Regions from separate parts of the Nocardioides panacisoli genome, predicted to be linked through region 1. Evidence: predicted binding sites of a transcription regulator. Region 1 holds the regulator's gene; each other region holds the start of a gene.
The links. The regulator LexA, encoded in region 1, represses DNA repair genes until DNA is damaged. The targets are predictions, from matches to a motif close to TCGAACANNTGTTCGA.

Region 1 (9,403 bases):
CTACGCCGTGATGGAGGGTGAGGCCGAGCTGTCCGAGGTGGCGGCCGAGCCCGACGATGCGGTCGTCGACGAGCTGGTCGCCGTCTACCGCGCGATCGGGGGCGACCACGACGACTGGGACGCCTACCGCCGGGCGATGGTCGACGAGCAGCGCCTCGTCGTCCGGTTCCGCGCCGAGCGCGCCTACGGCAGCGGCGAGCTGCCGTCGCCCAAGGAGCCCTCGACCCGCCAGATCGCGGAGGACGCGCTCGGAGCAGAATGGTCCCGTGACCGGGACTGACGACCACCTCACCGCGACCATCGAGCACCTGCAATCCGAGGAGTACGTCGTCACGCAGCCGCTGCCCGGCGCCCTGCACGTGACGGGACGGTTCTCCAACCCCGAGCGCATCGCGCTCACCGCAGCCGCCCACGCCGGCGACGAGCCCACCGCCGTGTGGGCGGTCACGCCGCGCGAGGACTGGGCACTCGTCGTGTGGCGGCGACCTGACCTGGTCGCGATCGTCCAGAAGGGCACCACCCCGCGCCGCTGGCGCCACCGGCAGCTGCCCGGCCGCATGGCACCCGACGCCCCGACCTTCCTCGACGGCGCCGCGTCGCGCTTCGACATCGTGACCCGTCCCAAGCACCAGCCCACCGATGCGGCGCGGGAGGTCCTGGCGGGCTTCGACATCGCCGATCCGGCGCCGCCCGGATGGGAGCCGCCCGAGGAGCTCGCTCCTGAGCCCACGCCCACGGTGAGCTCCGCACGATCCCGCGCGACACGCACCGCGGGCAGCCAGGAGCGTCCCGCGCGCAAGCCCAAGGCCGAGCCGAAGCGGTCAGCGCGACCGGAGCCCACGCCGGCGGTCTGCCCCAGCTGCTTCATGGCGCTCCCGGCGACCGGCGTCTGCGACAACTGCAGCTGAGCCGACCCGCTCACCCGCGCCGCGGCGTACGCCGCCTCGAAAACCACCAGTGCGGTGGATCGGAGTCACCTGGTGACTCCGATCCACCGCACAGTGGCGTGATGCCTCAGCTGCAGCCGGAGGTGCTGCCGCAGCCCTCGCAGACGTGGCAGCTGCCCGCGGGCCGCATCTTGGTGCCACACGTCATGCACAGCGGGCTGTCGACCGCGCCGCCGGTCAGCTCCTCCAGGAGCTCGGCCGAGGTCTTGGCCGTGGACGGGGTGTCCTGCGGCGTCTCGACGGCCTCGGTGGCCTCCGTCGCGTCCTCGGCCGGGGCACGCTTGGCCTTCGGCTCGGTCGGCGGACCGTCGACGATCTCCTCGGCGGTGCCGGTCTCCTCCAGCGGCTCGTACGAGCCGGTCTCGAGGTGACGCTGGCGCTCCTCGGCGGAGTAGATGCCCAGCGCGGAACGCTTGTCGAAGGACAGGTAGTCCAGCGCGAGCCGACGGAACACGTAGTCCATCAGCGACTGGCTCATCCGCACGTCCGGGTCGTCGGTGAGACCGGCCGGCTCGAAGCGCAGGTTGGTGAACTTCGAGACGTAGGTCTCCAGCGGGACGCCGTACTGCAGGCCGATGCTGACCGCGATCGAGAACGCGTCCATCACCCCGGCCAGGGTCGAGCCCTGCTTGCCGAGCTTCAGGAACAGCTCGCCCAGGTCGCCGTCCTCGTGGGCACCGGAGATCATGTAGCCCTCGGCACCACCGACGGTGAAGCTGGTCGTGAGCGCCTGGCGCGACTTCGGCAGCCGCTTGCGGGTCGGCGCGTAGACGACCTTCTCGACGACCTCGACCTCCTTGTCGGAGGACTCCTCGACGTCCTTCTTCTTCGCCTTGGCGTCAGCCAGCGGCTGGCCCACCTTGCAGTTGTCGCGGTAAATCGCGGTCGCCTTGAGACCGAGCTTCCAGCTCTGCAGGTAGATGTCCTCGATGTCCTCGACCGAGGCCTCCTCGGGGAGGTTGACGGTCTTGGAGATCGCACCGGAGAGGAACGGCTGGCAGGCCGCCATCATCTTGACGTGACCCATCGGCTTCAGCGCCCGGGCACCCATCGCGCAGTCGAAGACCTCGTAGTGCTCGGGCTTGAGGCCCGGGGCGTCGATCACGTGGCCGTGCTCGGCGATGTAGTCCACGATCGCCTCGCTCTGCTCGGCCTGGTAGCCGAGGTTCTTCAGAGCGCGCGGCACCGTCTGGTTGACGATCTGCATCGAGCCGCCACCGACCAGCTTCTTGAACTTGACCAGCGAGAAGTCCGGCTCGATGCCGGTGGTGTCGCAGTCCATCATGAAGCCGATCGTCCCGGTCGGCGCGAGCACGGAGGCCTGCGCGTTGCGGAAGCCGTTCTCCTTGCCCAGGTCGACCACACGCTGCCACTCGCTGGCCGCGGCCTCGCGGACGTCGCCGTCGACGGCGTGGATCGGGCGCAGGGCGTCGTTGGCGGCCTGGTGCTTGCGCATCACCCGCTGGTGCGGCTCAGCGTTGCGGGCGTAACCGGCGTACGGGCCGACGATGCCGGCGAGCTCGGCCGAGCGGCGGTAGGACGTGCCGGTCATCAGGCTGGTGATGGAGGCGGCCATCGCACGGCCACCCTCGGAGTCGTAGCCCAGGCCCATCGCCATCAGCATCGCGCCGAGGTTGGCGTAGCCGATGCCGAGCTGGCGGTAGTCGCGGGTGGTGTCGCCGATCGGGTCGGTCGGGAAGTCCGCGAAGCAGATCGAGATGTCCATCGCGGTGATGATCAGCTCGACGGCCTTGGTGAAGGTCTCGGAGTCGAAGGTGTCGTCGTCCTTGAGGAACTTCAGCAGGTTCAGGCTCGCCAGGTTGCACGAGGAGTTGTCCAGCGACATGTACTCCGAGCACGGGTTGGACGCGGTGATCCGGCCGGTCTCGGGGTTGGTGTGCCAGTCGTTGATGGTGTCGTCGTACTGGACGCCCGGGTCGGCGCAGGACCAGGCCGCCTCGCTGATCTTCTTGAACAGCTCACGGGCGTCGACGTGCTCGATGACCTCGCCGGTGCCGCGGGCCTTGAGGCCGAACTCAGTGCCCTCCTCGACCGCGCGCATGAACTCGTCGCTCACGCGCACCGAGTTGTTGGCGTTCTGGTACTGCACCGAGGTGATGTCATGGCCACCGAGGTCCATGTCGAACCCGGCGTCGCGCAGCGCACGGATCTTGTGCTCCTCACGCGCCTTGGTCTCGACGAACTCCTCGATGTCGGGGTGGTCCACGTCGAGCACGACCATCTTGGCCGCACGGCGCGTCGCACCGCCGGACTTGATGGTGCCGGCCGAGGCGTCCGCGCCGCGCATGAACGAGACGGGCCCCGATGCGGTGCCGCCGGAGGAGAGCAGCTCCTTGGAGGAGCGGATGCGGGAGAGGTTCAGGCCGGCGCCGGAGCCGCCCTTGAAGATGAATCCCTCCTCCTTGTACCAGTTCAGGATCGAGTCCATGGAGTCGTCGACGGAGAGGATGAAGCAGGCCGACACCTGCTGCGGGGACTTCGTGCCGACGTTGAACCAGACCGGGGAGTTGAAGGAGAAGTACTGGTGCAGCAGCAGCCAGGTCATCTCGTGCTCGAAGACCTCCGCGTCGGCGGTGGTCGCGAAGTAGCCGTGCTCGAGTCCGGCCTTGACGTAGGTGTGCACGACGCGGTCGATGAGCTGCTTGAGGCTCGTCTCGCGCGCCGGGGTGCCCACGGCGCCGCGGAAGTACTTCGTCGTCACGATCGTGGAGGCGTTGAGCGACCAGGTCTCGGGGAACTCCACGCCGAGCTGCTCGAAGACGGTCTCGTCGGTCTTCCAGTTCTTCTGGACGACGTCACGGCGCTCCCAGGTGACCTCGTCGTAGGGGTGCACCCCCTCGGTGCTGAAGACCCGCTCGATCTCCAGTCCCGTGCCGGCCGTGGTGGCTGCCTGCGGGTCAACCGTCTCTGTCATGACTCTCCTTGTCCCCTGCTGCTCTCGAGCGAACTGTTGGTGCTGGTGCTGCGGTGGGTGGTGCTGTGTCGGAAGTGTCCCGCGAGGCACCGACACTGCCGGTGCGTCGCGCGGGTTGGAAGCCCGGCAGGCAGCTTCCCCACTACCTGCCGGGCGGTCTGTGTCAGCCCGTGTTGGCTGTGCTGTCGGCCGTCACCTGCGACCGGTCCAGGACCGCCGGGGAATCAGGGATCCCCCGCTCGGCCTTCAACATCGCGATCTCGTCGGCGAAGTCCTCCACGGAGTCGAACCCGCGGTAGACGCTCGCGAAGCGCAGGTAGGCGACCTCGTCGAGCTTGCGCAGCGGCGCCAGGATCGCCAGGCCGACCTCGTGGGCGGCGATCTCGGGCGAACCCGCCTGCCGCAGGCTGTCCTCGACCTCCTGGCCCAGGCAGGCCAGCTGGTCCTCGGTGACCGGGCGTCCCTTGCAGGCCTTGCGGGCACCGGAGACCGCCTTGTCGCGCCGGAAGGGCTCGCTGGCTCCGGACTTCTTCAGCACCGTCAGCTGCATCGCCTCGACGGTGGTGAAGCGCTTCTCGCACGACTGGCAGACTCGCCGGCGGCGGATGCCCGCACCGTCGTCGGCCACGCGGGAGTCGAGCACCCGGGTGTCGGTGTGCCGGCAGAACGGACAGTGCATCCCGAGCCTCCTTCGCTGCGTCGTGGCCTGTGGAAAAGTCTGCTGTCGCGGTGGACATCCAGCCTCGCGATGTGGATCGCCACGCCTGAGTTGTGGAACTAGATGTGGAGAACTACATCCGTGTAAGTACTAGATGTAGTGGCAACCGTACGCCGCCACCCAAGGCGCTCGCAAGCGAACCGGAGAGTTGGTTTCGACCTCCCGCCACGGGCACAGCGTTTTCGCAGGTCACCGCGGAAACAGGCCCCCGAAAATCGCTTCCGGACATCGGTGTGTCGCCCTCGTCGGCGGGCCCGGTCACCATTGTTGAAGCAATGCGCGACAATGACGCCCGTGAGCAGCGGCAAGCGCATGGGACCCACCGAGCAGCGGGGCCGCGTGCTGCCCCGACTGCTGGGTCTCGCCGCCGGCATCACCGCCTGCCTGCTGGCTTGGGGATACCTGGTCTACATCGCGATCGACTTCGGCGCCGAGGCCCGTCGCGACGGCAACGGCGCCGCCTGGGGCCTCCTCGCCGTGGCCGGCATCGGCGCGGTCGCCTGCCTGTTCCTCGCCTTCCTGCTGCTCACCCGCCTGCTCCAGGCCATCGGCCTTTTCCCCGAACCGACCCCTCGTCGCTCCCCCGGTGCACCGAAGGGCGGCAAGCGGGCCAAGCGCTGAGGCGGGGACGCGATCCCCGGTCGGCCGGGGATCGCCCACCTTGTCGGGCACTGCAACGCCGGACAAGGTGGGCGAAAGGCCGACAACCCTCCGCCGTCAGTGGCGCAGCAGGTCGCCCAACCCGGCGGCGTACGCCGCGGGCGTGACGTCCGGGAACACCAGCCGCTGCAGCATGAACCCCGGCAGCAGGCCCATCAGGGCACGGGCGACACGCGTGGGCTCGGCGTCGGCAGGCAGGAAGCCGGCCTCGATCGCGCGCCGGGCGTAGGTCACCCAGGCGGCCGCGATGCGTCCGGCCTCGCCGCGGGCGATCTCGAGGACCTCGGGGTCACGCACGGCCTCGGCCCACGTCTGGAGTGCCACCCGATGGAGCTCCACCCCGTGCGCCTCGCCCAGATCGACGATGCGTTGGGTCAGGTCGAGCACGACGCGCTCGGGGTCCGGCAGTTCCTCCGCCTCCGCGGCCTCCTCGACCACCACCGCGACATCGGCGATCGCGGTCTCGGCGATGGCCCGGATCAGGTCCTGCTTGTTGCGGAAGTAGAGGTACACCGCTCCCGCGGACAGCCCCGACTCCCGGATCACGGCGGCCATCGTCGTGCGGTGGAACCCGTCCTGGGCAACGCACCGCAGCATCGCGCGGACGATCTGCTCGCGCCGCGCAGCGCGGTGCTCCTCGGTCACCTTCGGCATACCGCCATCCTGCCACAGAAAACGAACGCCCGTTCTTGACAGGAGCGGCCGGCGTCTCCATCCTTGTCAAAACCGAATGTTCATTCTGTTTGGAGTCTCGCCATGACCAGCCCGACCTCGCCGAGCCACGCCGCACCCGCCGCCGCGACGTCCGCGGCCACACCCTGGCGATCCGTGATCGGAGCCGCCGTCGGCCTCGCCGCCCTGCTCACCGTGCTCCTCGCCGCCTTCGCGTGGCCCGCCAGCGAGTACGAGCCCCGCGACTTCCCCCTCGCCGTTGCGGGCCCACCCGACGCCACCGCCGGCATCGAGCAGCGACTCGCCGCAACGCTCGGCGAGGACGCGATCGACGTCACCACCGTGGCCGACCGCGCTGCCGCGGTCGCGGCCATCGAGGACCGGTCGGCGTACGGCGCCCTCGTCGTCGGGGCCGGGAGCACCGAGGTGCTGACCGCCACGGGGGCCGGAGCGGCGCCTGCGCAGTTCGTGACCCAGGTCGGCACCCAGGTGGCCGGCGCCACCGGGTCGGCTCCCACCGTCACCGACGTCGTACCGACGGCCGATGGCGACCCCCGCGGCAGCGTCTTCGCCGCGGGCGCACTCCCCCTCGCCATCGGCGGCATCCTCATCGGCGCCGTCACGTCCCTGGCGCTGCCCCGCATCCGTGACCGACTCCTCGCCGCCGCCCTCGCCGCAGCGCTCGGCGCACTCGGCCTCGCCGCACTGCTGCAGTTCGGCCTCGACGCCGTCGCGGGGTCCTACGCCGCCAACGCCGGCGTCATCGCACTCGGCGTGCTTGCAGTCGCACTGCCGATCATCGGCCTGCGCCACCTCATCGGCCCGGCGGGCATCGGCGTGGTGGCGCTCGCGGTCATGCTCATCGGCAACCCACTGTCGGGTGTCGCCACGAGTCCCCACCTGATCCCTCTCGGCTCGCTGGGGCAGCTCTTCCCGCCGGGCGCCGTGGGGAGCGCGCTGCGCAGCACGTCGTACTTCGACGGCGCCGGCGCCCTGGCGCCAGTCCTCGTGCTGTGCACGTGGGCCGTCGCCGGGCTCGGCCTGGCACTCCTCCCCCGCAAGGAGTGAGGTCGCCCGAATGCGTCGAGGGCGGGACCGTCGCGGTCCCGCCCTCGTCTTCCCCACCACTCGCCGGGGGTCGAGGTCGGCGAGTAGTCCGTGCGCGCGCTCAGTCGAGCGGAACGCGCAGCTCTTGACCCGCCTGGAGCAGGTTGCCCTCGAAGGTGTTGAGGTCGCGGATGCGATCCATCATGGTCAGCACGTCGCCACCCGCGGCGGCGTCGGCCGCGATGTCCCACAGCGTCTCCCCGTGGTCGACGGTCACGACCTCGACCTGCACCACGCCGGCCTCGTCGGAGGCGACGGATCCGGCAGCGAGCCAGACGGCGGCGCCCAGCGCGAGCAGCAGCCCGAGCACCATGACGGCCACCCGGCCGCGACGAGTGAGGCGGACCGGCGCCGGACGGCGCGCGTCGTAGGAGACCTGCGGGGCAAGGGCGATCGTGCTCATGGGGACCTCCAGGGGGAAGTGTCGATCCGGTGATCGGCGGGGGTCGTGCGTGCGATGCGATGTCTAGTCGGGACCGCCGACACTTCGCCGTACGGCGATCGGGCCAGCGGATCGATCAGACGTTCGATCGAACACATGTGCGAGGTTAGATCACCTGTTCGAACGAAGTCAAGGACCTGTTCGAATCCTTGTTCGAGGCGTGTCGCGACACGCGCGGTTCGAACAGTTGTTTGAAACCGTGCGCTGGGAGGACTACCGTCAAGGCACTCGATCACCGCTGCGCAGGAGGACGCCATGGCCGGCAAGCAGAAGGCAGGCTTGAAGAAGGTTGCCGAGTTCCCCGACGGGCCGCCGGACGCCACCGGGCTGACCCCGCGACAGCAGCGCGTGCTGGCCACCATCAAGGACAGCATCGAGAACCGTGGCTACCCGCCCAGCATGCGCGAGATCGGCAGCGCGGTCGGCCTGACCAGCACCTCCAGCGTCGCCCACCAGCTGCGCACGCTCGAGGACAAGGGCTTCATCAAGCGCGACCCCAACCGGCCGCGCGCCCTCGAGGTCTTCCTCCCCGAGGTGATGAAGGCCCGCAAGTCGCTCTCCGCCGCCGAGGAGTCCAGCTACGACGAGACCGGCGCCGGTGACGCCTCCCCCGCAGCCAGCTACGTCCCCCTCGTGGGCCGTATCGCCGCGGGCGGCCCGATCCTGGCCGAGGAGCGCATCGAGGAGGTCATGCCGCTGCCCAAGCAGATCGTGGGCGAGGGACAGCTGTTCCTGCTCGAGGTCTCGGGCGAGTCGATGATCGACGCCGCGATCTGCGACGGCGACTTCGTCGTGATCCGCCAGCAGCCCGATGCCGACAACGGTGACATCGTCGCCGCGATGATCGACGGCGAGGCGACGGTGAAGACCTTCCAGCGCAAGGACGGGCAGGTCTGGCTGTTGCCCCACAACGACGCATTCGAGCCCATCGACGGCACCCACGCCACGATCCTGGGCAAGGTCACCGCCGTGATGCGCAGCATCTGAGGCTCGGCGTTGCCCCACGGGGCGGCATCACTGCCGTAGGCTGGCCCGGCCCTTCCGTCTTCCCCCTGGGAGCAGCACGTCATGAACCACCCCCGTCTGCGGGGCGCGCGCCTCGTTGCACTGCCGGCCATCGTCCTCACGCTCGCTGCCGCCCTGCTGGCCCCGACCAGCGCCGTCGCCAAGGACAAGGACGACAAGCGCGGTCGCGCCCAGGAGGCGCTCGCCATGGTGGAGGGCATCCTCTCGGGCAACATCGGCCGCGGCAGCAGCCGTCCCGACGACTCCCGCCAGCAGGGTGTCGACCTCACGATGGCCATGCGCGACCTCTTCCTGACCCGCGACGCGCTCTCGGGCAAGGAGCAGGAGCGTGCCGACTCGCTGCTGGCGCGCCCCACCGACGGCAGTGGGCCGGCGTACGAGCCCAAGTATCCCGACGGGGCCTCCCGGCGCACCTGCAGCTCGGCGGTGTGCGTGCACTACGTCACGGGCGGCCGCCACGCCGCCAGCCGCTCCTTCGCGGTCGACGTACGCCGTGCGGTGACCACCGCGCACCAGCGCATCCGGGGACGTGGCTTCCGGGGCCCGCTCAACGACGCCGGCCGGGGCGGCGACAACCGCCCCGACGTCTACCTGGCCGACATCGGCCGTGACGTCGGCGTCTTCGGCTACGCCGTCGCGGACCGCAAGAACGCGCTCTGGGGTCGCGGCGCGGGCGGATACGTGGTCCTCGACAACAACTTCTCGGAATTCTGCTCCGGCGGTTGCGGCGCCGGCACGGCGGACCGGCTGATGCGGGCCACCGCCGCGCACGAGTACTTCCACGTCGTCCAGTTCGCCTACGACTACGCCGAGGACGTGTGGTTCATGGAGGCGACCGCGACCTGGATCGAGGACGAGGTCTTCGACGACGTCAACGACAACGTCAACTTCCTCTA
Region 2 (9,403 bases), 1.4 Mb from region 1:
CTCTCGTTCCAGCGGTCGTCCACTCTTGCGGAACAGGTCACGCAGGGCGGCCGGCAGCATCGTGGTGGTCGGTCCCGCCGGCCACGCGAAGCCGTCCTGCGCGACCGTCCCGATCGCTCCGCCGAGTTCCCGGCGCGCCTCCAGCAGGGTCACCTCGTGGCGTTGCTTCGCGAGCCGGGCCGCCGCGGCGACACCGCCGAGTCCGCCGCCGACGACGACGATCCGGCTCACGGTGCCTCCATGTCCACGACGGTGCCGCCGGTGAGCGCGAGGAGCTCGTCGTGGGTGGTGCTGAACACCGCCGACGGGTGCCCTGCTGCTGCCCAGACCACGGGGTGGTCCGCGAGCCAGGGGTCGACGTAGGTGGGGAGTTCGGACGGGTGACCGATGGGGGAGACGCCGCCGATGACCTGGCCGGTGTGGTGGCGCACGAACTCCGGAGTCGCGCGGCGCAGCCCGGTCAGGCCGATCCGTCCGGCCACGGCCGCGGTGTCCACGCGGTGCGCCCCCGAGGTGAGCAGGAGCACGGGGGAACCGTCGGCATCGAAGAGGAGGCTGTTGGCGATCGCGCCGACCTCGCACTCCAGTGCAGCGGCGGCGAGGGCGGCGCTGTGGACCGAGTCGGGCAGCACGACGATGCGCCCGGTGCCACCGCGGCGCCGGTGCTCCTCGGTGAAGTGGCTGATCGAGGGGTGCTGGCGCGGCATGGAGATGACCCTAGCCCTCGCCGGACCACTAGGCTGGGCGAGGACGGCGTGCGCGGGTACGCCGTGTCGGGAGGAGCCAGATGGACAAGCGACCGGCCGTGGTCGACGTGGCGAGTTGGCTGCTGTGGCTGCACATCGCAGCCGGCGCAGTGGTGTCGGTGCTGGTGGTCGTGTTTCGTGACCGGATCGCTGCGGTGTGGTCGCCCGAGCCGGGGGCCGACAGCCAGGTCCAGCCGATCGACTTCGTCCCGGTGATCGTGGTGCTCTACGTCGTCGTCGCCGCCACGGCCCTGTTCCTGATTCCACTCTTCCGCCACGGGCACAACTGGGCGCGTCACTCGCTCGCCGGTGTCGCGGCGGGCGTGGCGATCACCGCGGTGGCCACGGCACGGACCGGTCCGCCGGACCTGATCCGCTACTCGGTGGTGGCCGCGGCGACGCTGGGTGCGGTCACCCTGGTCTTCCTCTGGCACCAGGACGCCCGTCGTTTCTGCCTCCCCGGCTCCTGGCGCCGGCATCCCGCCGACGTGGCCGCGCACGACTGAGCCCACTGAGCCCACTGAACTGACGCCCTCGCGGTCCCGGTCCACGCGTCCTCCCGCCGGATCGGCCGGGTTCTCGCAGCGACCACGGCCACGGTCGCTCCCGGTGAGCCTTGACGGATGTCGGTGGGGGCGCGCTATGGTGGTCATGTTCGAACAAATGTTCGAACAGCGGTCCCGGTGGGGACGACCTCGACCCCCGTCCCCACCGGACCCGACCGAGAGGGGCACACATGGGCATCCACGACCGTACGCCGCAGGTGCGGCACATCGACCCGGACCTGCTGCCGGCCACGACGCACTCCTACCTGGCGCGCGCGGCCGGGTCACTGAGCGAGGCCGTGACCGCCGAGGACGCCGCCACCCGCTACGCCTCCGCGCACGTCGCCGCGCTCCGCGCGGCCGCGGCGCTCCTGGCAGCACGGGCGCGACCGCATGACCGAGGTCGACGGCGTCCCCAGCGCAACGCGTGGGTGCTGCTGGCGGAGGTGGCGCCGGAGCTGGGGGAGTGGGCGACCTTCTTCGCCGCGGGCGCCGGCAAGCGGTCCGCCGCCGAGTCCGGCTCCGAGCGCGCCGTGAGCGCCCGGGAGGCCGATGACCTGGTGCGTGACGCGGACCGGTTCCTCGGGCTGGTGGAGCAGTCGTTGGGGTTGACCCCGCACCTGGACGTCGACATCACGCGCTCGGCGCGCGTTGCCGGCTGAGCGCCGCGCGACGCGAGGTGTCTAGGGTTGGGGCCATGGCATCTGGTGACCGGCGGGAGATGGCCCGCACGGCCGTCGTGTGGGACGCCCTCGCAGCCCACCTGGACGGCCCGCGGCTCGACGTCGTGGACATCGGGGGCGGCACCGGCGGATCCGCGGTGCGGATCGCCGAGATGGGCCACCGCGTTGCGGTCGTCGACCCGAGCCCCGACGCCCTGGCCGCCCTGTCCCAGCGGGCGTCGCAGGCCGGCGTCGAGGTCGCTGCCCACCAGGGCGACGTGTCCGAGCTCGTCGACGTGGTGGGATCCGACAGTGCCGACCTGGTGCTGTGTCACGGCGTGCTCGAGGTCGTCGACCCGGCCGACGGTCTCGCACGCATCCGCGAGGTGCTGCGGCCCCGGGGCCACCTCAGCCTGCTGGTCGCGCAACGGCACGCCGCAGCGATCGCCAAGGCCGTCTCCGGGCACCTGCAGTCCGCGCTGGACCTGTTGGGCGACGGTGGCGACGACGTCGCCCGCGGCACGCACCGGTTCACCGCCGAGGAGGTCACGGCGCTGCTCACCGCGGCCGGGTTCACCGTCGACGCCCTCCAGGCGGTCCGGGTCTTCGCCGACCTCGTGCCCGGCTCGTTGCTGGACCTCGAGCCGGGTGCGGCCACGACGCTCATCGAGCTGGAACGCGTCGCCGCGGCACGGCCCGAGTACCGCTCCCTGGCGACCCAGCTGCACGCGCTCGCCCGCTGACCGGTCGCGACCGGGTGGCACCCGGTGAGCCGGCCTGTGGACACGTCCGGGTGCGCCCTGCTGCACGTGGACATGGATGCCTTCTACGCCTCGGTGGTGGTCCGGGACCGGCCGGAGCTGCGCGACGTGCCGGTCGTCGTCGGCGGCGGGCACCGCGGCGTGGTCCTCTGCGCGAGCTATCCCGCCCGCCGGCACGGCATCCACTCGGGGATGTCGGGGCGCGAAGCACGCGCGCGATGTGCGAACCTCGTCGAGGTCGCGCCCGACTTCTCCGTGCTCGGCCCGGTGTCCCGGGCCATCATGGCGACCTTCCGCACCTTCACCCCGATCGTCGAGGTCGTCTCGCTGGACGAGGCGTTCCTGGACGTGCGCGGCGCCCGACGGCTCTTCGGTCCGCCGGAGGCGATCGCCGACGCGGTTCGGGGCCGGATCCGGGCCGACCACCGCATCACCTGCTCGGTCGGCATCGCCGACGCGGTCTCGGTGGCCAAGCTGGCCAGTCGTCGGGCCAAGCCCGACGGCGTGGCGGTGATCCCGCCCGAGCGGTTCGTGGCCGAGGTGCACCCGCTCGACGTCGGGGTGCTGTACGGCGTCGGCGAGCCCACCCGTGAACGGCTGCGGCGCCTGGGCCTGCTCACCGTCGGCGACCTCGCGGCGGTTGCCGAGGAGGACCTGGCACGCTCCTTCGGCCCGCACCGGGCGCGGGCGCTGCAGGCGCTGGCCTGGGGGCGCGACCGTCACGAGCTCCACCCCGGAGGAGCCGGCGCGTTCGGCTTCGGGGAGGGAGACCCGGAGTCGAGCATGGGTGCTCAGCACACGATGCCGGTCGACACCGATGACCTCGAGGTGCTCAGTGCCGAGCTCCTCCGGCTCTCCGAGCGCGTGTGCGGTCGGCTGCGGCGCGCCGGTCGCACGGGCCGGACCGTGGCCCTGACGGTGCGGTACGCCGACTTCGTGACCGTGTCGCGGTCCCACACGCTCACGGAGCCGACCGACGCCACCGGCGAGGTGCACGCTGCCGCGATGGACCGGCTGCGAGCGCTGCTGCCGCTGCGGCGGTCGGTCCGCCTGGTCGGCGTCAGGGTCGAGGGGCTCCGGGCCCTCGGGGCACGCCCGACGCGGCAGCTGCGGCTGGGTGAGCCGGACCCCGGCTGGTGGCACGCCGACCGTGCGGTCGACCGCGTCACGGCGCGCTTCGGCGCCGCCGCGGTCGCTCGTGCCAGCGTGGTGGGGCTGTCGCGACGACGGTGAGCCGCTGATCGGGGCCGGGAAAATCCGGACTCGGCTACCGCGATTGAACCCGGCTGCCTACACTGGTCCCAGACGCGCGAGGCATCACACCAGTGGAGGAACCCGTGCCACTGTCTGAAGAAGAGCTCCGACTGCTCGAGCAGATGGAGCGTGCCTTGGTGGAGGAGGACCCGAAGTTCGCCTCCACCTTGCGAGGCACGACCCTGCGACGGGCTGCGCGCCGCCGCGCGATCATCGCCGGCGTCGCCTTCCTGGTCGGTGTCGTGGTGCTGATGACCGGCGCCGTGAGCAGCCTGTGGGTCGTCGGCCTGGTCGGCTTCCTCATCATGCTGGGCTCGGCGATGGTCGGCCTCAGCGCGCTGCGGGGCCAGCAGCACGTGGCCGTCGACGCCGAGGACGAGGGCGGGGCGACGACCCGCCACCCCTCGGGCTTCGGTGTCATCGACGGCGGCCGTGGCAAGGCCCGTCGGGGCCGCGGCCGGCTCCGCAATCGCTCCGGGGGTGCCTCCTCGGGAAGTTTCATGGAGCGCATGGAGGAGCGGTGGCGCCGCCGCCGTGAGGGCGGTCTCTGAGCCGCTGATCGCCGATCGGCCCCCGCGGCGGTCGATCGATCCGGGCGTGGTCCGGCGCCCCAGTTCGATCCCACCTGGTTCCCGCCGGGCCCGCGTCGCTGATCGGTGGCGTCGCGCTCAGCCGAGCGGTACGGGCTCCCGGTCGCGCAGCGCGCCGCCGCGCGGTGGCCTGCGCAGCAGGGACGCCGGGAACCAGCGCGCCCGGCGACGCCGCCGCGGCGCCACACTCGCGGCGAGGGCCCCGGCGCAGGCGACGACGTCGTCGGTGACCTCGGCGACATGGTCCCGGGCGACCTCGGGGCGCGCGTAGCGGGTCCGCTCCACGGCGTCGACCAGCCGCGCCAGCGCGTCGCGGGCATCGGCGTCGTCGACGACCGGTTCCAGCGCGGAACCGATCTCCCGCGGCGATCGTTGGTCGGGCCAGTCCAGGCCCAGGTCGACGCTGGTCGCCCACAGTTCGTCCCAGGCGGACTCCGCGTCACCGGCGAGCCGATGGTCCCGCTGCCGGCGTCGCACCCAGCCGGGACCGACGGCGGCCGTCAACGCGAGCGCGATGCCGCCGGTGCCCAGCGCCACCCACGGAGCGGCGCCCCATCCCTCCTCGTCGGTGGCCACGGCGGCCCCGCCGGTCGGTCCGGGGTCGGTCGGTGCTGCCGTCGGCGCGGGTCCGTCGTCGGCGTCGGTCGTCGTCGGCTCCTCGGTCGGTCCGCCGAACTGGCCGCCGACGTCGTCGGTGCCGCCCTGCGGCGTGGAGTACGACGGCACCTCCGTGGCACGGCTGCCGGGCGTGGGCTCGAAACGGACCCAGCCCGTCCCGCTGAAGTACAGCTCGGGCCAGGCGTGGAGATCGTGGGAGGAGTAGGTCCAGGTGTCGCTGCCGGTGCGCTCGGGTCGCAGGAAGCCGACCGCCACGCGCGCCGGGATCCCCAACTCACGTGCCATGACGGCCATCGCGGACGCGAACTGCTCGCAGTAGCCCACGCGACCCTCGGGGGAGAGGAACCCCTCGAGGGTCTCGTTCCCGGTGCCGGGCGGCGCCTGGTCCAGGGAGTAGGTGAACTCGTCGCGGAACCACCGCTGGAGCCGGGTGGCGCGCGCGTAGTCGTCGGACGCGCCCTGGGTGATCCGCTCGGCCCAGGTGCCGATCGTGTCCGGGACGCCCGCCGGGAGCTCGAGGAACTCGTCGTCGACGTCGCCCGGTGTGGCGTCGCGGAAGAAGGAGCCGTCGTTGCCGTAGTCGTGCTCGATGGCCGTCATCGAGTACCGCAGCCCGGCCGTGGTCTGGTCCTCGCTCGCGAGGAAGTCCATGCTGTCGGGGTCGAAGCGCCAGTCACCCTCGGCCTCCACGCGCGAGGCGGGGAACTGGGTCGGCAGCCAGGTCGACTCGAAGTCCTCGTCGGCGGCGACCTCGTAGTCATAGGTGCGCTTGGGAACGTCGGCCTCCAGCCCGATCGGTGCCGGGAGGGCGCCGTCGGCACGGTTGGAGGAGTTCACGTCGCGGTCCCCACTGCTCCACTCCTGTCCGGTGAACCGGTGCAGGACCGCGATGCGGAGGTACGCCGGACGCGGGTCGTCAGTGCGGACCGTGACCAGCGGGCGGTCCGCGGCGCGCTGGAGATCCCGCCGCATGTCGGTCACGGGGCGCTTGATGCGGATGTCCTCGCCACCGCCACCACCGCTGCCCTCGAGCAGGCCGAGGTCGAGCACGGGGATCACCAGGGGTGAGGCCAACGCTGCGGCGACCGCGACCGCGCCGATCCGCCCGGCTCCGGCACGGAGCGCCTCGCCGAGCGGATTGACCTCGAGCTCCCGCGCACTGTCGTGGGGCCCCACGGCGCGACCCCACTGCTGCATGCGGTCGCGCGCGTCGAGGTGGAGCAGCGCCAGGAAGCCGATCGAGGCCACGAGGAAGGAGAACCAGGCCGAGCCCTCGGTGGGCACGCCCGCGGGGACGGCGTACACCGCCAGCAGGGCGAGCGCGGACAGCGGCACCCGTCGCAGTCCGCAGGCCAGCAGGTCCATCAGCACCAAGAGGATGCCTCCGCCCAGGATCAGCAGCGGGGCGACCGGCGGCGCCTCCGGGCCGATCGGGGCGGCGTAGTTGCGGGCCGACTCCAGGGCGAGGTCGAGGGAGGCGCGTACCGCGGCGAGGTTCTCACCGTCGGGGAGGTAGCTGCCGGTGGTCGCACGCGACATCGCCGCGGCGAGGACGACGACCTGTGCCACCAGTGTCACGGGGGCCGGCGACCCGACGGCCCGCAGCAGGCCACCGGTCAGGGCGAGAGCGGCTGCGGTGAGCGCCAGGGGACCGAGGTAGTCGCCGGGCACGGCGACGAACGGGCTCCACGCCGCCAGGGCCACCCACATCGTCGCGGCGGCGATCGCGCTGGCTGCGAGGAGGTGGCCGGTCCGCTGCGCGCGCGTCATCGGGTGGCACCCGCCGTCGTGCGACGGCCGCGCTTGCTGGTCAGCTCCAGCCACGCACGGTCGAGCCGGTCGTCGGGGCCGACCTCGGCTCCGCGCCACCCCGCACCGATCAAGGGTGCCGTGGCCCGGCGCGACGGGTCGGGACCGCGGCCGGCCCACTGGTCCACGTCGAGGGTGAGCGCGAGCGCCGTGGCGTGGTGGTGGCGCCACTGGCGCAGTGCGGCGACGTCCTCGTCGTCCACCGACCCGAGCACGGCGACGACCAGGCCGCCGGTGCCGGCATCGCTGGACCACTGCGTGGTGAAGCTGGGCTGGTTGACCTGGCCCAGCACGGCCAGTCGCTCCAGCAGCGCCGCGGCGCCACCGCGGGCGGCCGGGCCGTGGCTGTCGGCGGTGGCCAGCTGGACGGCGTACCCCTGCTCGTCGAGGTGGGCGACCAGCGACGCCGCCGCCGTGACGGCGAACTCGAAGCTCGAGGCCAGGCCGCGGCCGCGGTGCGAGCGGACCCGGTTGTCGAGCAGGACAGTGGCCCGCGCCTCCCAGGGCTGCTCCTCCTTGCGCACCATGAGCTGCCCGGCGTGCGCGGAGCTGTGCCAGTGCACGCGTCGCAGCTCGTCGCCGCGGCGGTACTCGCGGACCGTCACGTCCTCGGCCGACCCGGAGGCGAACGCCTGCGGGCGGTGCTCCCCGGAGCCGCCCCAGCCGCCGCCGAGGTTGCCGCGAGGCAGGTGGACCGTGCGCGGCATGACCGTGAGCGTCGCCGAGCCCGGCACGGTGGTGCGCACCTGCAGCAGGCCGAAGGGATCGTTGGCGGTGAGGCGGAGCGGGCCGATGCTGTACTCCCCGCGCACGTCGGAGCGCACCGAGTAGCTCACCGTGCGCCGCCACTCGCGGCGCAGGCCCTGCAGCACGAAGCGCGGACGCGCGCCGAGCGCGAGGGGCACCTGGTCCTCCATGAGCAGGGCGCCGGCGCCGTTGCCGCCGCGGTTGCTCACCTCCAGCGAGACGCGCACAGTCTCGCCGGCCCGGGCCAGCGCGGGCTGCAGGATCCGCGCGGTCTGGAGCTGGTAGCGCCGCCGCCCCACGACGTACGCCGTCACGAGGGGGAGCAGCACGGCGAGCGCGCCGATGCGCACCAGGCTGTCCTGGCCCAGCAGCACCGCACACGCGATCGCGGTCAGTCCCGCTGCCAGGAACGCCCGGCCGCGCAGTGTCAGGCCGGCGAGGCCACTACGCACGGCGGTGGGGCACCGGGACCGACGCCGCGACGTCGGCGATGATCCGGTCGGCCGCCTGGCCCCCCATGGCGGCCTCGGCGTTGGGCAGCACCCGGTGCGCGATGACCGCGGTGAGCAGGGCGCGCACGTCGTCGGGAATGACGTAGTCGCGACCGCCGATCGCGGCGCGGGCCTTGGCGGCACGCACCAGGTGCAGCGTCGCGCGCGGCGACGCGCCGAGCAGCAGGTTGGGGTGGCCCCGGGTCGCGGCGATCAGCGCGACGGCGTACTCCTGCACGTCATCGGCGACGTGCACCTGGCCCACGATGCCGCAGACCTTGCGGATCTCCGCGGTGTCGGTGACGGGCTCCAGGTCGTCCAGCGGGTTCAGGCTCGCGTGCGAGCCGATCATGGCGATCTCCGCGTCGGTGGTGGGGTAGCCGATGGCGACCCGCGCCATGAAGCGGTCGCGCTGGGCCTCGGGCAGGGCGTAGGTGCCCTCCATCTCCACCGGGTTCTGCGTCGCGATCACCATGAAGGGCGACTCGAGCTCGTGGGTGACGTTGTCGACGGTGACCTGACGCTCCTCCATGCACTCCAGCAACGCCGACTGGGTCTTGGGGGAGGCGCGGTTGATCTCGTCGCCGATCACGATGTTGGCGAAGACGCCGCCGGGGCGGAACTCGAACTCGCGATTGGACTGGTTGAACACCGAGACGCCGGTGACGTCGGAGGGCAGCAGGTCCGGCGTGAACTGGATGCGACGCACGCTGGAGTCGATCGAGCGCGCCAGTGCCTTGCTCAGCTGGGTCTTGCCGACCCCGGGGACGTCCTCCAGCAGGAGATGGCCCTCGGCGAGCAGGACGATCACGGCGGTGGCGACCACGTCGGGCTTGCCCTCGATGACCTGCTCCACGTTGCTGCGGATGCGCTCGGCCACCCGTGCGGCCGTGGCCACGTCGGGTTGTGAGACCTGGGCGTCCAGGTCGGCGCGGGGGGTCGGCGACTCCACGGAACTTGTCTCCCATCGACGGCGTGACGTCCAGCCTACGGCGTACCCCCCGACGCGCGACACGGGAACGGGCGCTCCACTCGGCCCCCTCCTGAAGCCCCGCCGGGCCGGATCCTCCCCACTTTTCGCTCCACCACGCCCCACCGCGGGCGCACACCCAGTGCTGACGCGGGTTTCCGGCGTGCCACGGCACCCGGATTCCCGCGGTCGGGGCGAGGAAACGCCGCG
Region 3 (9,403 bases), 1.8 Mb from region 1:
GTCGCATGGAGGCACTTTCACTTCGGAGGGGCTCACACAATTGGCACTATGTCGACGATGCGCAGCGAGGAGAGGTGGGTGGCCAAGTGCGTCGAACGCGCGTTGGTCGGGACCCGTGTCCATCAGCACGATGATGGTTCTCGGCCAAGCATGTATGACCTCGACCTCATTCGAAATGGCGCAGCATTCGGTGCGATGGAAGTCACCGCGGCTGCAGATGCCGATCCAATTGAGCTCTGGAACCTGATCAATGGGTCTGGACGTCGATGGGTCGAGTCCGACCTGGCCGGGGGCTGGTTCATCTCGGTCGCACCCACGGCCAAGGTCAAACGACTCAAGGAGCAACTGCCTGAACTTCTCCGCACGTTAGAGACCCCAACTGACGGGTCTGAGCGAGAGTGGGCGGTCGCTGAACTGGGCGCATTGGGGGTCCATGCTGCGCATCACGGCGATACGAGCATCCGTGGAAGCATCTATGTCACGGTCGAGCAGGATCCGGTCCGGACCGGCGGTGTCGTGCCGACGACTGGCAACGGCTTGGTGAAGTGGTTTGATGAATGGGTTCGCGGCGAAGCGCAAGAGCACAATCTGAGAAAGCTTCGCGTGTCTGCGCGTGATCAGAAGCATCTGTTCGTGCTGCTTCCGGGATTCACGACCGCGCCCTTCATCGCGTCAGACGTCCTCATGCGTCCGGACGGGCCCCTGCCGGACGTGGCGCCCGCCCTGCCCGAGGGAATCACCGACGTCTGGTTCATGAGCACCTGGTCAGTGGGCGACCTCTTCCACTTCGGAAGCGATCACTGGAGGCGGTCACCCAAGGTCCTCGACGACGACCGAGGGTAGGTCCGTCACACGCGCGGTCCGTTTCGTGTGGGTACTGATGCTTGGCTGGTTCGCCACGGCCTTGACCTTGCCATGGTATTCGAACAGGTGTACGATGAGCCACAGGTCGTACGGCCAGTGCCCCCAACCAGATGACCGGGGACGGGGAGGCGGTCAGACCAGTCTCGAAGGTCAGTAATTGCACCGGTGGTGCCTCCGGCGGGGCGACAGAGAACATCTGCTGTCCGCTCGCCCCTGGGAGGTCTCGATGGTCACCACCCTCGTTCCCACCCACCCCATCGTGGCCTGTGCCGAGACGGTGCACGCGGCTCTCGAAAGCGTGGCGCATGTGGAGCCGGTCTACATGGCCACCTCCGACAAGGTGACCGCATTGGAGCAGCTGGCCCGGGCCGAGTCCCGACTGGCTGAACTCCGGCTGCGCGTGATGGCCTCGGCCGACGACGTTGCCACGGAACGCGGTGCCCATGACGTCGCTGCTTGGCTGGCGCATCAGATCAACGCCGAGCCGCGCGCGATGCGCGCCGACCTCGACCTCGCCAAGGACCTGGACCGCTACTGCGGCGCCGTCGCTGGTGGGATGCGGACAGGTCAGGTGTCGACGGCCCAGGCGCGGGTGATCACCCGCGCCATCGACGAGCTCCCCCGTGATGTCGGTCCCGACATCACCACCAAGGCGGAGGCGCAGCTGGTCGACTACGCCAGCCACTTCCGGCCGGGACAACTGCGCCGACTGGGGCGCCGCATCCTCGACGTCGTCGCCCCCGAGGTCGCTGACGAGGAAGCGGCCAAGATTCTCGCCGAACAGGAGAAGCGCGCCCAGGAGAGGGCCAGCCTGCGGTTGCAGCGCATCGGTGACGGCACCACCCGCATCGCCGGCCTGCTGTCCGACCACGTCGCCGACCGGCTCGAGACCTACCTGCACGCCTTCACCTCACCGCGCCAGCGCGAGGGTGCTCCGGGCCCGTTCGGGCTCCCGCCCGAGGACCAGCAACCCCGACGCCGGCAGTACGCCCACGCCTTCGCGATGCTGCTCGAACACCTCGACCCGGCCAACCTGCCCCACCACGGCGGCGACGCCACCGCGGTCATGGTGACCGTTGGGATCGACCAGCTACGCAGCGGTCTGGCGACCGCCGGACTGATCGACGGCGACTTCGACGCGGGTCCCAACCTCACTGCCGACCAAGCCCGCCGGCTCGCCTGCACGGCGAGAATCATCCCCGTCGTCCTCGGCGGCGACGCCGAGATCCTCGACCAGGGACGCTCACGCCGCCTCTTCACTGCCGCGCAGCGCAGGGCGATGCGGCTCCGGGATCGGACCTGCCGGGCCGAGGGATGCGAGGTGCCCGCCACCTGGACCGAGGCGCATCACCTCGACCCCTGGTCCTCAGGTGGGAGGACCGACCTCGCGGACGGCGTACTTCTCTGCAGCCACCATCACCACCGGGCCCACGAGCGGGCCTACCGGACCGATGTCATGCCCACCGGCGCGATTCGCTTCCACCGGCGTCTGTAGGACGCGGCGTCGTTTCAGCGAGGCAGGCCGCTCGCGCGCCAGCCACCCGGACCGGGGTGGAGCGGCTGCCGCAGTCCGCGAGCGGGGGAGGCCCACTGGGACCTCGGCGCCGGCTCGCCCTCCTCGGCGCCACCCATGGCCGAGAACACCGCGACCACGGCGGCCACCTGCTCCGGCGTCGCGTCCGGGGTGAGCACGCGCAGGGTCGGGGCGGCGACGGACTCTGCCTCCGCCGTCCCGGCCCCGACCTCCGAGTCGGTGGTGTTGTCGTCGGTCACAGCGGGATGTTCCCGTGCTTCTTGGGCGGCAGCGTCTCGCGCTTGGTGCGCAGCATCCGCAGCGACCGGGTGACCTCGGCACGGGTCTCGTGCGGCGTGATCACCGCGTCGACGTAGCCCCGCTCCGCAGCGATGTAGGGGTTGGCGAGCGTGGTCTCGTACTCGTCGATGAGCTCGGCTCGCCGGGCCTCGACGTCGCCGCCCTCCTCCTCGATCGCCGCCAGCGTCTTGCGGTGCACGATGTTGGCCGCGCCCTGCGCGCCCATCACCGCGATCTGGGCCGTCGGCCACGCGAGGTTCAGGTCGGCGCCGAGGTGCTTGGAGCCCATCACGTCGTACGCGCCGCCGTAGGCCTTGCGGGTGATGACGGTGACCAGCGGGACCGTGGCCTCGGCGTAGGCATAGATCAACTTGGCGCCGCGGCGGATGATGCCGGTGTGCTCCTGGTCCACGCCGGGAAGGAAGCCGGGCACGTCGACGAAGGTGAGGACCGGGATGTTGAACGCGTCGCAGGTGCGCACGAAGCGTGCGGCCTTCTCCGAGGCGTCGATGTCCAGCGTGCCCGCGAACTGCATCGGCTGGTTCGCGACGACACCGACCGAGCGGCCCTCCACGCGGCCGTAGCCGATCAGCATGTTCGGCGCGAACAACGGCTGCACCTCGAGGAACTCGCCGTCGTCGACGACCGACTCGATCACGGTGTGCATGTCGTAGGGCTGGTTCGGGCTGTCGGGGATCAGCGTGTCCAGCGCCCGGTCGTCCTCGCTCGGCTCGAGGTCGACGACCTCGTCGTAGGACGGCGGCTCGTCGAGGTTGTTCTGCGGCAGGAAGCTCAGCAGCGCCTTGACGTACTCCAGCGCGTCGTCCTCGTCGGTGGCCATGTAGTGGGCGTTGCCCGACTTGGTGTTGTGCGTCCGCGCACCGCCCAGCTCCTCCATGCTGACGTCCTCGCCGGTGACGGTCTTGATGACGTCGGGACCGGTGATGAACATGTTGGAGGTGCCGTCGACCATGATCGTGAAGTCGGTGACGGCGGGGGAGTAGACGTGGCCGCCGGCGCAGGAGCCCATGATCAGGCTGATCTGCGGGATGACGCCCGAGGCGTGCACGTTGCGCTTGAAGATCTCGCCGTAGAGGCCGAGCGAGACCACGCCCTCCTGGATGCGGGCGCCGGCCCCCTCGTTGATGCCGATGATCGGGGAACCGGTCTTGATGGCGAGGTCCATCACCTTGGTGATCTTCTCGCCGTAGACCTCGCCCAACGAGCCGCCGAAGATGGTGAAGTCCTGGGAGAACACGCACACCTGACGACCGTCGATGGTGCCGTAGCCGGTGATCACGCCGTCGCCGTACGGGCGGGTCTTGTCCAGGCCGAAGGCGGTCGACCGGTGGCGGGCCAGCTCGTCGAGCTCGACGAAGGAGTCCTCGTCGAAGAGCGCCGCGATGCGCTCCCGGGCGGTCTGGCGGCCCTTGGCGTGCTGCTTCTCCACTGCCTTGGCCGAGGCGGCGTGGACGGCCTCGTCGAGGCGGCGGTCCAGGTCGGCGAGCTTGCCGGCCGTGGTGTGGACGTCGATGTCGGCGGGGACGTCGGTGCCCTCGCCCGGGTTGGTCGGTTCTGCCGTCACTGCACTGGCCTCCTCGGGTCTGCTCCGACAGGGTAGTCCCGTGACCTCCGCGCCCGCCCCTCGCCCTCCCCTCGACACCGCCCGACTGGTGGCCGCCCTCGACGACCACGACGGCCTGCGACCGGAGTTCCTCGACGAGACCGACTCCACCAACGCCGTCGCCGCCGACCGTGCGCGGGAGGGCGCCCCCGACGGCACCCTGGTCGTCGCCGACCACCAACGGGCCGGACGCGGCCGGCTCGACCGCGGCTGGTCGGTGCCGCCCCGCGCCGGGCTCAGCTTCTCCCTCGTGCTCCGCCCGGACCTGCCCCCGCACGGGTGGCCGTGGCTGCCCCTGCTGACCGGGCTCACGGTCACGCGGGCGCTGGTGGACCTCGGGTACGACGCCCGGGTGAAGTGGCCCAACGACGTACTGCTGCCCGAGCGCAAGGTCGCCGGCATCCTGGTCGAACGGGTCGCCACCCCCACGGGACCGGCCGCCGTGCTCGGCATCGGCCTCAACGTCAGCATCGCCGAGCACGAGCTGCCGGTGCCGACGGCGACGTCGCTGTTGCTGGCGCGCCCCGACCTCGAATCCGACCGGGCCGACCTGCTGGCCGGCATCGTCCGCGCGCTCCGGGACCGCTACGACGCCTGGCACGGCGGGGACGCGACGGCCACGACCAGCCTCGCGGCGGAGTACGCCGCCGCCTGCGACACGGTGGGCCGCGCCGTCCGGGTCTCCCTCCCCGGAGGTGGGGACCTGACCGGTCGCGCCGTCGACGTCGACGCCAGCGGGATGCTGGTCGTGGAGACCGCGGGGGGCGTCGAGCGGGTCGGTGCCGGCGACGTGGTGCACGTCCGTCCGGCGCCCGACACCGAGGTGGAATGATCGGCCCCGTGCCTGAGCCCAGTCTGGAACGCGTCTTCCTCGGGGAGGAGCCCGACCTCACCGTCGACGAGATCGCGCGCCGTGCCGGGGTGTCGGTCGAGGACGCCCGGCGGCTGTGGCGCAGCCTGGGATTCGCCGAGGGCGGGGACCAGCGGGCCTTCACGACCGCCGACGCCGAGGCACTGGTCGACCTGTCCAGCGTCGTCGGCGACGGCGTCATCGACCTCGACCTCGCGCTCAACATCACCCGCGGGCTCGGTCTGAGCATGGCCCGCCTGGCCGACTGGGAGGTCGGCGCCATCGTGCAGCCGGCCGAGGAGCGGTTCCGTGGCGAGGAGGGCCCCGACAGCAGGCGGCGGGTCGCGCAGGAGCTCGTCGAGCGCTACGGCGACACCTTCGACCGGCTGCTGTCGTATGCGTGGCGGCGCCACGTCATCGCCGCGGTGGCCCGGATGGAGGCCGCGATGGCGATCGAGGAGGACCCCGGCACCACGCACGTGACGGTCGGCTTCGCCGACCTGGTCAACTTCACCAGCCTGTCCAACGAGCTCAGCCGCGACCGGATCGGGGACCTCGTGGAGGTCTTCGAGGTCCGCTGCGGCGACGTGGTGGCCAACCAGGGCGGGCGCTTCATCAAGTCGATGGGCGACGCGGTCCTCTTCAGCACCGACGACGCCGAGGCCGCGTTCCGCATCGCCGAGGGGATCATCCGTGTCATCGGACGCGACAAGCGGATGCCCGACGTACGCCTCGGCCTCGCCAGCGGGCTCGTGGTGATGCGCTTGGGCGACGTCTTCGGGCCACCGGTCAACCTCGCGGCCCGGCTGACCGGGGTGGCGCGCCGCAACCGCATCATCGTCGACCACGCGACCGCGGCCCTGCTGCCGTCGGAGGAGATCGAGACGCGGGCGCTGCCCGAGCGCCCGGTGCGCGGGTTCGGCATCGTCGAGCCCCTGGCCGCCCGTCGGCTCTAGCAACGCATGACCGATAGGGTGCGGCGCGTGTCCGAAGCAGCCCCTCGCATCGCCGTCGTGGGCGGCGGCCAACTCGCCCGGATGATGGCCCCGCCGGCGGTGATGCTCGGCATCCCGCTCCGCCTGCTCGCCGAGGGCGAGGGGGTCTCGGCCGCCCAGGTCGTGCCCGACCAGCTCGTCGGGGACTACCGCGACCTCGCCACGCTGCGGCGTGCCACCGACGGCTGCGAGGTCGTCACCTTCGACCACGAGCACGTGCCGACCGAGCACCTGCACGCCCTCGAGGAGGACGGCGTCGCGGTGCGACCCGGTCCCGACGCCCTCGTCCACGCCCAGGACAAGGTCGTGATGCGGGAGCGGATGACGGCACTCGGTGCACCCCAGCCACGGCACGCGACCGTCGCCTCGGCCGAGGACGTGACGGAGTTCGGGCTGCCCTGCGTGCTCAAGGTCAGCCGTGGCGGGTACGACGGCAAGGGCGTCTGGGTCGTCCGCGACCCCGCCGACGTCGAGGAGCCCCTCCGGGTCGCGCAGGAGCGCGGCGTACGGCTCCTCGCCGAGGAGCTGGTCGCCTTCCGGCGCGAGCTGTCCGCGCTGGTCGCCCGCGCCCCCAGCGGCCAGGCCGCGACCTACCCGGTGGTCGCCACGACGCAGCTCGACGGCATCTGCCACGAGGTGATCGCCCCTGCCCCCGACCTCGACCCGGGACTGGCCGGCGAGGCACAGGAGCTCGCGCTGCGGATCGCGGGCGAGCTCGGCGTCACCGGCATCCTCGCGGTCGAGCTGTTCGAGACCAGCGACGGCCGCATCCTGATCAACGAGCTGGCGATGCGCCCCCACAACACCGGCCACTGGAGCCAGGACGGCGCGGTCACCTCCCAGTTCGAGAACCACCTGCGTGCCGTGCTGGACCTGCCGCTGGGCTCGCCCGAGCCGCGCGTCCCCTGGACGGTGATGGTCAACGTGCTCGGTGGCCCGGATCCCGACGTCGGCCGGCTCTACGACGGCTACCCCCACGCCCTCGCCCGTGACCCACGGCTCCGCGTCCACCTCTACGGCAAGGACCTGCGCCCCGGCCGCAAGGTCGGCCACGTGAACGCCTACGGCGAGGACCTGGACGAGGTGCTCGAGCGGGCGCGCCACGCGGCGGCCTGGTTCCGCGGCGACCTCGGCAACGAGAGCGAGTAGCGCGCTCAGGCGCGTGCCAGGTCACGGCACGTCGCGAGCACCCGGTCCCGGGCGGCGGTGTACTCCGCGGCGCGGGCGCCGGCGGCGAGGTCCTGCTCGAGCCGACCCGCGCGGCGCGCGAGCCGGGCGTAGCCGTCGTCCGCGGCGCCCGCGGCCCGGGCCAGCGCGAGCGACGCCTCGAGCTCGTCGACCGCCGGCGTGAGGCGGTCGGGCACCAGGTCGCCCACCGAGGGGGCGGTGTCGCGCAGCCGGTCCAGCACGGCGCACGCGTAGGCGGCGTGCACGTGCACGCCACTCGCCACGGACGCGATCTCGCGGCAGGCCCGGGTGAGCTCGCTGCGCCGGGCCGCCACGCGCTCCCAGGCGCCCTGGACGTGGGCGAACTGCAGCGCGCTCGCCGGCTCCACCAGCGCGCCGTACGCCGCCTCGTCGCGGAGCCCGGCGGTCACGAGCAGCGCACTGCTCGCGGCGTAGGTGGCCTCGTCGGGATCCCGCCGGTTCACCAGGTCCTCGGGATCGACCGTCGCGAGCGCGCCGTGCAGGCTGCAGCCCAGGGCGGCGTACCCCCGCGGGGAGAGGTCCGGTCGCACCGCGGCGAAGGAGGTCGGCGCGTCCGCCGCGTCGCTCGAGGGGGCCGGCGCCGGCCCGGCGGAGCCGGGGGAGGAGCACGCCGTGAGCGCGAGGAGTACGCCGGCCAGCACCGCCCGCACGCCGGCGCTGCGGCGTGCCGGACGAGCGAGGTGCGCGGTCATGGTGCCCATGCATACCCGAACGGGTCGACCGGGGGTTTGGTTAGGCTCCGGCCCATGAGCGAGAAGGCAGCGCCCCGGGTCGGCATCGTGATGGGATCGGACTCCGACTGGCCGACCATGGAGGCCGCGGCCGCTGCGCTGGCGGAGTTCGGCATCGCCCACGAGGCCGACGTCGTCTCCGCCCACCGGATGCCTGCCGAGATGCTCGCCTACGGCGAGCAGGCCGCCGACCGCGGCCTGTCGGTGATCATCGCCGGCGCCGGCGGTGCGGCCCACCTGCCCGGCATGCTCGCCGCGGTCACGCCGCTGCCCGTGATCGGGGTGCCGGTGCCGTTGAAGTACCTCGACGGGCTCGACTCGCTGCTCTCGATCGTGCAGATGCCGGCCGGGGTGCCCGTCGCGACGGTCGCGGTCGGCGGGGCCCGCAACGCGGGCCTGCTGGCGGTGCGGATCCTCGCCGCGACGGATCCGGACCTCCAGCAGCGCATGCGTGCCTTCCAGGGCGAGCTCAAGGCGGCGGCCGAGGCCAAGGGCGCCACCGTCCGGGAGTCCTCGGGGCTCCCGCCGGTCATCGAGTGAGCGTGCCCGGCGACGTCCTCCGGCCGGGTCGCCTGGTCGCCGTCGACGTCGCCCGCTGCCTGGCGCTGCTGGGCATGATGGCGACCCACGTCGTGGGCAAGCGGACGCCCGACGGAGACCTCACCTGGGCCTACGCGCTGGCCGGTGGGCGGGCGTCGGCACTGTTCGCCGTCCTCGCCGGCGTGAGCCTCGCCCTCGCCACCGGCCGCACCGAGCCGATCGTCGGCACGGAGCTCCGCCGCGCGCGACTCGGCCTGGCAGCGCGCGCCGGTCTCGTGGCGCTGCTCGGCCTGGCGCTGGGCGGCCTGGACAGCGGGATCGCGATCATCCTGGCCCACTACGGCGTGCTGTTCCTGCTCGCGCTGCCCTTCCTGTCGTTGCGGGCGCGGTCGCTCGCGGCGCTGACCGTCGGCTGGGTCCTACTCACGCCGGTCCTGCTGCACCTGCTCCTCCCGCGGTTCCCCGAGTTCGACGGTCGGAGCCCCGAGCTCGGCGACCTCGCCGACCCGGGCCGGCTGCTCGGCGAGCTCGCCGTCACCGGCACCTACCCGGTGCTGCCCTGGCTGGGGTTCGTGCTGGCCGGGCTCGCGGTGGGCCGCACCGACCTGCGCCGTCCGGTCCGGGCGCTGGCGCTGCTGGTGGGTGGGGCGCTCGCGGCCGCGGCGGCGTACGCCGTGTCGAGGGCGCTGACCGCCCTGCCCGCGGTGCGGGACGGACTCGGGTACCCCGACCTCGACCACGCCGGGCTGCGGAACCTGTTGGCCGACGGCACCGGCG

Region 2: the regulator LexA is predicted to act here: its motif matches at 1,402-1,417, upstream of KUV85_RS03320 (SAV_6107 family HEPN domain-containing protein).
Region 3: the regulator LexA is predicted to act here: its motif matches at 923-938, upstream of KUV85_RS01465 (HNH endonuclease signature motif containing protein).

Annotation. Positions count from the first base shown of each region.
Region 1 covers NZ_CP080409.1:2,103,662-2,113,064, forward strand. Annotated here, with positions in the region: gene KUV85_RS10295 (PPOX class F420-dependent oxidoreductase) at 1-280, shown strand, start outside; gene KUV85_RS10300 (hypothetical protein) at 267-908, shown strand; gene KUV85_RS10305 (vitamin B12-dependent ribonucleotide reductase) at 1,015-3,882, opposite strand; gene nrdR (transcriptional regulator NrdR) at 4,046-4,561, opposite strand; gene KUV85_RS10315 (hypothetical protein) at 4,895-5,221, shown strand; gene KUV85_RS10320 (TetR/AcrR family transcriptional regulator) at 5,318-5,914, opposite strand; gene KUV85_RS10325 (hypothetical protein) at 6,017-7,000, shown strand; gene KUV85_RS10330 (LysM peptidoglycan-binding domain-containing protein) at 7,101-7,442, opposite strand; gene lexA (transcriptional repressor LexA) at 7,737-8,468, shown strand; gene KUV85_RS10340 (MXAN_6640 family putative metalloprotease) at 8,550-9,403, shown strand, end outside.
Region 2 covers NZ_CP080409.1:663,648-673,050, forward strand. Annotated here, with positions in the region: gene KUV85_RS03305 (phytoene desaturase family protein) at 1-231, opposite strand, end outside; gene KUV85_RS03310 (YbaK/EbsC family protein) at 228-707, opposite strand; gene KUV85_RS03315 (hypothetical protein) at 788-1,252, shown strand; gene KUV85_RS03320 (SAV_6107 family HEPN domain-containing protein) at 1,483-1,953, shown strand; gene KUV85_RS03325 (class I SAM-dependent methyltransferase) at 1,989-2,696, shown strand; gene dinB (DNA polymerase IV) at 2,721-3,947, shown strand; gene KUV85_RS03335 (DUF3040 domain-containing protein) at 4,052-4,519, shown strand; gene KUV85_RS03340 (transglutaminaseTgpA domain-containing protein) at 4,637-6,946, opposite strand; gene KUV85_RS03345 (DUF58 domain-containing protein) at 6,943-8,184, opposite strand; gene KUV85_RS03350 (AAA family ATPase) at 8,177-9,148, opposite strand.
Region 3 covers NZ_CP080409.1:293,218-302,620, forward strand. Annotated here, with positions in the region: gene KUV85_RS01460 (hypothetical protein) at 49-843, shown strand; gene KUV85_RS01465 (HNH endonuclease signature motif containing protein) at 1,091-2,359, shown strand; gene KUV85_RS01470 (acyl-CoA carboxylase subunit epsilon) at 2,374-2,637, opposite strand; gene KUV85_RS01475 (acyl-CoA carboxylase subunit beta) at 2,634-4,262, opposite strand; gene KUV85_RS01480 (biotin--[acetyl-CoA-carboxylase] ligase) at 4,303-5,133, shown strand; gene KUV85_RS01485 (adenylate/guanylate cyclase domain-containing protein) at 5,142-6,107, shown strand; gene KUV85_RS01490 (5-(carboxyamino)imidazole ribonucleotide synthase) at 6,114-7,295, shown strand; gene KUV85_RS01495 (hypothetical protein) at 7,301-8,047, opposite strand; gene purE (5-(carboxyamino)imidazole ribonucleotide mutase) at 8,102-8,626, shown strand; gene KUV85_RS01505 (heparan-alpha-glucosaminide N-acetyltransferase domain-containing protein) at 8,629-9,403, shown strand, end outside.